2 regions of the Dyella telluris genome follow, and region 1 is predicted to be linked to the other one. Evidence: predicted binding sites of a transcription regulator. Region 1 holds the regulator's gene; the other holds the start of a gene.
What was found. Region 1 encodes sigma-54, which starts transcription at its own class of promoters, with help from an activator protein. Its sites were predicted from a motif close to TGGCACGNGCNTTGC; they were not measured.
Positions count from the first base shown of each region.

Region 1 (3,207 bases):
ACACCAACACCAGCCTGATCACGGGCGAGGCCGGTGGCGACGGGCTGGTCCACGGCATCATCCTGCCCAAGCCGAAGCCCGGCGCTCCGGCCCCCGCTGGCACGCCGCCCAAGCCCGCCACGCCACCCGCCGGGCAGCAACCTGCGCCCAAGCCGGCCGAGGGTCATTGATCGATGCTTTCCGCTGAAGGTCTGCAAAAAAGCTTCAAGGCACGCCAGGTCGTGCGCGACTTCGCCTTCTCCATCCGCGAAGGCGAAGTGGTCGGCCTGCTCGGCCCCAACGGCGCCGGCAAAACCACCTGCTTTTACATGGTGGTGGGCCTGATCGAAGCCGACGCCGGCGTGATCAAGCTGGACAAGCAGGACATCACCGGCCTGCCCATGCACCAGCGCGCCAAGCTCGGCATCGGCTACCTGCCGCAGGAGGCTTCGGTGTTCCGTCGCCTTACCGTCGCCGACAACATCATGGCGGTGCTGGAGCTGCGCGAAGGCTGGGACGAAAAACGCCGTGCCAACGAGCTGGAAAGCCTGCTGGACGAGCTGAAGATCGCGCACATCGCCGACCAGAAGGGCATCAGCCTTTCCGGCGGCGAGCGTCGTCGCGTGGAGATTGCGCGAGCGCTGGCCGCGCATCCGCGCTACATGCTGCTGGACGAGCCGTTCGCGGGCGTGGACCCCATTTCGGTGGGCGAAATCCAGCGCATCGTGCGGCACCTGAAAGAGCGCGGTATCGGCGTGCTCATCACCGACCACAACGTGCGCGAAACGCTGGGCATCTGCGACCGCGCGTACATCCTCAACGATGGTGAAGTGCTCTCACGCGGCACGCCGGCACACATCCTTGCCGACGAAAAGGTCCGCGAGGTTTACCTTGGCCGCGAATTCCGCCTGTAACCCCTGGCACCCCGGGGGCTTACCTCAGGAATAAACCTGAGGTAGTACGCGATTCGGCTGCTGAACCAGCTCACTGGCTCTCAGACCTATGGCCGACCCCGGGGTCACGAGTTAGGATGATCTTCACGTTCATCCCGACCGCCTGGCATGAAACCCGGACTGCAGTTTCGCCTCAATCAGCAGCTCACGCTGACCCCACAGCTGCAACAGGCCATTCGCCTCTTGCAGCTGTCACAGCTTGAGCTGGAGGCGGAACTTCGCCAGATAGCCGAAAGCAACCCCTTGCTCGAGTTCTCCGAGGACAACCCGGACAACCTCGACAGTGACGAGCGCGAACCGCTGGAATCCATTCCCGCGAGCTCGTCCAGCTCCAGCAGCAGCGACACCGTGGACGATGCCGAGGCCCCCGAATGGGGCGAGGCCGACTCCGACGGCGGCAGCGACGACCCGGTGGACTTCTCCAACGGCAGCGGCGCCGCCTCGCGCAGCAGCAACCCGGACGAAGACGGCTTCGAACCGCAGAACGCCGCGGCGGAAACCCTGCAGGAACACCTGCTCTGGCAGCTCAACCTGACGCACATGAGCGTACGCGACCGCACCATCGCGGCGGTGCTCATCGATGCGCTCAATCCGGACGGCTACCTTACCGAGAGCATGGAGTCGCTCATCGCGGCCCTGCCGGCCGACCTGAAGGCGACCACGGCGGAAGTGGAATACGTGCGGCACACGCTGCAACGTTTCGATCCTACCGGTGTGGCCAGCGTGGACCTGCGCGACTGCCTGAGCGTGCAGCTGCAACAGTTCGATCCGGATACGCCGCACCGCGATCTCGCCCTGCGCATCGTGGACACCGAACTGGAACTGCTGGCACGCAACGACATCGCGCGCCTGGCCCGCAAGCTGCGCGCGAACGAAGACGACACCGCCGCGGCCGCCGTGCTGATCCGCAGCCTCGATCCGCGCCCCGGCGCCGCGCTGGACGTCACGCCCGTGGAATACGTGGCCCCCGACGTCTACGCGCGCAAGGACCTCGGCCGCTGGCGCGTCAGCCTGAACCCGGACTGCCAGCCACGGCTCGGACTCAACCAGCATTACTGCGGCCTCATTGCCCAGGCACGCGGCACCGATGCCAGCTGGATGCGTGGTCAGCTGCAGGAAGCGCGCTGGCTCATCAAGAGCCTGGAATCGCGCGCGGAAACCCTGCTCAAGGTGGCCGAGGCCATCGTGCGCCGGCAAAGCGCCTTCCTCGACTACGGCCCCGAAGCCATGCACCCGCTGGTGCTGCGCGAAGTGGCCGAGGAAGTGGGCATGCACGAATCAACCATTTCACGTGTAACTACCCGCAAGTACATCCACACGCCGCGGGGCACGTTCGAACTCAAGCACTTCTTTTCCAGCGGCGTATCCACCGAAGACGGTGGCAGCGCGTCGGCCACCGCCATCCAGGCCATGCTGCGCAAGCTGGTCGATGCCGAGGATCCGCGCAAGCCGCTGTCCGACCAGGCCATCGCGGAGGAACTGCACCGCAAGGGCATTCAGGTTGCCCGTCGCACCGTGGCCAAATACCGCGAGGCCATGCGCATTCCCAGCTCCAGCGAACGTCAGCGCGCCGGCTGAACACGTCATCCGGCCACTGTGGCAAAGCGCCCCGGGGAACTTGGCGGCAAAAAAGGCGTCCCCATAATCATGGGTAAGACGATCCCACGGGTAGCTGTCATGTCTGACGCGTGAAGGTCTTCATAACGCGAAGAGAACACCGAAAGCGCATAGTGACTATCCCGACTTGGTGAGGAGGCCGGAACAGAGGATCGAGACATTCCCGGGTTTTTGAAGGTGTGTCGGCCACGACATAAGCGACCGGTACATCGACCCCAGCCGCGTCTGCGGCAAGTACCAGAGGAGGCGCAACATGCAAGTTCAGCTCAGCGGTCAACAGATTGAAGTCACCCCGGCCCTGCGGGATCACGTGAACAGTCGACTTGACCGCCTCACCCGCCTCGACGAACGACTCCTCAGTCTGAGCATCGTTCTTTCCGTGAACAAACTGCAGCAGCGCGCCGAAGGAACACTATCGGTCACGGGCAGCACCCTGCACGCCGAAGCGCTTGAGAACGACATGTACGTCTCCATCGATGTCCTGTTCGACAAGCTGGTCACCCAGCTGCGCAAGCACCGCGAGAAGGTCTGCGACAAGCACCAGCGCGCCGTGCGCGACGAGCGCCTGTACGGCTGACCCCCGCCCCGGCCCGCCCGTTTCCCGGGCGGGCCGTTCCCTCCCGATCCCCCTGTCCAAGGCATCCGCCGGTGTGAACTG
Region 1 covers NZ_CP060412.1:3,253,742-3,256,948, reverse strand. Annotated here, with positions in the region: gene lptA (lipopolysaccharide transport periplasmic protein LptA) at 1-170, shown strand, start outside; gene lptB (LPS export ABC transporter ATP-binding protein) at 174-893, shown strand; gene H8F01_RS14240 (RNA polymerase factor sigma-54) at 1,041-2,510, shown strand; gene hpf (ribosome hibernation-promoting factor, HPF/YfiA family) at 2,803-3,126, shown strand.

Region 2 (3,207 bases), 2.1 Mb from region 1:
TCCAGCAACTGTTCGTAGAAAACCGACATCGTCAGGCCACCGCGCCGGGCGCGCGCTTCTGTGCGGCCAGGAACTGGTCGCGGATCTGCTGCCAGGCGTCTCGCACCGGCGTGAGCAGATCCACCACTTCGTCGATGGCACGCTCGTCATTGTTCAGCTGGGCATGCAGCAGGCGACGGCTCGCGTAGTCGTAAAGCGCGTCGAGACGAGCGGCCAGCGGACCGCCCTGCGCGTGGTCCAGGCTGCCGCGCAGCTCGCCAATGATGGCGTGCGCCCGTGCAAAATGTGTCCCTTTGGCCGGCACATCGCCCCGGCGCATGGCGCCGCGGGCCTGGTTGATCCGGTCGATCGCGCCGTCGTAGAGCATGCCAGTCAGCTGATGGCGGTCGGCGCCTTCCACGCTGCCGCGCGCACTGGTGTCCTGATAGAGCGCGCTGGCGTTGCGCATGTAACCGTAAGTCATGGTCGCTTCCCCGCGATCAGTTCTTCGAGTTCGAATTGGTCAGCTGCGCCAGCGCCGTGGTCAGGTACGAGCTGGTGTTGTTCAGCGAAGACATCAGCGTGTCCAACGCCGTGTACTGCGACTGCAACTGCGACTGGTAGGTCGCCATGCGGTTGTTCAGGGCGGTCTGCTGTGTGCTCAGCTGCGTCAGCGTGCTGTTCAGGCTGTCCATGCGCGTGCTGATGATGCCGCCGCTGGACGTGTACGAGTTGATCGCGGTGTTGAGCTTGGTGCCGTAGCCGTTGGTGCCGACGAACAGGTCTTTCACCGCCGACGGATTGCTCTGGAAAGCGGACGCGAGCTTGCTGGTGTCGAGCGCCAGCGTGCCATCCGCATTGCGGGTAATGCCCACATTCGCCAGCGTACCGATGCTGTTGCCCTTCACCGAGCTGCTCAGCACCGAGGCGATCGAGCGCTGCACCGAGGAAAGCGTGGTATCGCCCAGCAGCACACCGGCCGCACCGGTGCTGGTGTCGTAGCTGGACAGCGAGGACACCGTGCTGGCGTAGCTGTTGTAAGCGGTAACCAGGGCCTGGATGGCGTTGGTGGCGGCCGTGTTGTCCTGCGCCACGGTCAGCGAATTGGTACCGGTGCCGGTGAGGTTCAGCGTGACGCCGTCCATCATGCCGGTCACGGTATTGGTGGCGCTGGTGACGGCAATGCCGTCCACGGTGAGCTTGGCGTCCTGCGCCTCGTTGCTGCCCGCCGTGTTCAGCGTGGTCGCCAGGCTGGACAGGCCGCTGCTGCTGGTGGCGTCGGCGCTGATGGTGAACGCGTTGGCCACACCCGTCTTGCTCGAGCTCAGCATCAGCTGCTGGCCGTTGGTGCCGTTGACGATGGTCGCTGTCACGCCCGGGTTGGACGAGGAGCTGTTGATCGCGGTGGCGATGTCGGCCAGGGTGTTGGTGGCGGAAACCGCCACGTTCATGGTGTTGGCGCCCACCGTGATGGCCAGCGTGCCCTGCCCCACGGCCGTGCCGGAAGCCACCGCGCTGCTGGCGCGCTTCTGCGCCGTGGCCAGCTGGCTCACGGCAATGGTGTACGAACCCGGCTGGGCGCTCGACATGGTGGTGGCCGTGCCGATGCTGCTACTGCTGCCCTGAGCGGTCAGGGTCGAGGTGTAGCTGTTGAACGTGTTGACCGAGCTCAGCGTGGCCAGCGCGGTCTGGATGCCGCCGAGCGCGGAATTGAGCGAGGACAGGCCGGTCAGCAGATTGTTCGTCTGCGTGGTGCGGCTGGTGATCTGGTCCTGCGACGCGGCTTTGCGCGCATTCACCAGCGCCGTGACGATGGAGCTGACATCCAGGCCCGAACCGATGCCCGCTGCGCTGAGGGAGCCGCCGCTGGAGCTGGTGGTCGACGAACTGGAGGAGCTGGACGAGGAGCTGGAGGTCGAACCGCTCGAACTGCTCGTGCCACTCGTTGCCGAGGTGAGCTGGTTGAGCAGCGTGCTCAGGCTGCTGGTGCTGCTGGTGCTGCTGGTCGTCATCGCACTACCTTGTCAGTTTCCCGAAATGATCCCGCCGAGGCGGAAGGTTCGAGCCCCCGGCAAAACCTTCGCACGCAAAGGCTTTGCCGGAAGCTCCCGGAACACCCGGCGGGCTGCGAGTAGCAACCCGCCAGGTGGTAAATCCAGCCCAGGAGGACGCGATCCGGGAGGGGTCGCGTCCAGGCCTTGGGTCTGTTACTGCAACAGCTTGAGAACCTGCTGCGGGTTGGAGTTGGCCTGGGCCAGCACCGAGATACCCGCCTGCTGAAGCACCTGAGCCTTGCTGAGGTTGGCCGTCTCGGACGCGAAGTCAGCGTCACGGATGGTCGACTGCGAGGCCTGCAGGTTGGTGGTCTGAGCGGCCACCGTGGAGATGGTCGACTGGAAGCGGTTCTGCACCGCACCCAGCTGGGCAGCGAAATCGCTGACCGTCTTCAGGGCGACGTCGACGCGGGAGATCAGGTCGTTGGCCTTGTCGACCGTGGACACGCTGCCGCTAGCCAGCGAGCCACTGGTAGCCGCCGTCGAGGTGCCCGTCGAGAACAGGTTCTTGCCGGTGTCCGTGATCGACAGTGCGCTGCTCGAGTAGAAGTTGATGGCGGTGCCATCGCCACTCACCGCGGCGCTGACGCCCGAGATGCCAGCAGCATTGATGGCGTCGGACACGTCCTGCAGGCTCTTCGCGCTGCTCAGGTCAACAGCCTTGCCATTGATGTTGAGGCCTTCGGACGAAAGATCCGGGAACGAGGCACCGGCAATCGCAGCAGCCACGCCCGACGACGTGCCGGTGCCGTCCACCGTACCGTTGTTCTTCACCACGGTCGCCGGCAGGCCCAGCGAGGTGTTCGTACCGCCAATGGTCACGTCGTTCGTGGTGCTGGCGTTGTCAAAAGCGAGCTCGCCAGAGGCATTCACGGACGCAAACGTACCGGTGCCGCCAGCAGTCGTGTATGCCGTGTTGATCGCAGTGGCCAGGGAGCTGGCGCTGCTGTAGTTGCCCGCAGCAACGCTGACCGCGGTACCGGCGCCCACCTTGATGGTGACGTCGCCGGAGGCCAAGCCGACGCTGGGAGCCAAAGCCTGCGAGGTCGCTTCCGCCACCTGACCCATGGCGCTGGACTTCACGCTGGTGCCCAGGCTGACCGAGATGGTCTGACCGACGTTGGCGCCGATCTGGAAGCTCTTGGTCTTCATGGAGCCGTCCAGCACGTTCGAA
Region 2 covers NZ_CP060412.1:1,166,220-1,169,426, forward strand. Annotated here, with positions in the region: gene H8F01_RS05455 (flagellar protein FliT) at 1-29, opposite strand, end outside; gene fliS (flagellar export chaperone FliS) at 32-463, opposite strand; gene fliD (flagellar filament capping protein FliD) at 480-1,991, opposite strand; gene H8F01_RS21950 (flagellin N-terminal helical domain-containing protein) at 2,187-3,207, opposite strand, start outside.
Region 2: the regulator sigma-54 is predicted to act here: its motif matches at 2,066-2,080, upstream of fliD (flagellar filament capping protein FliD).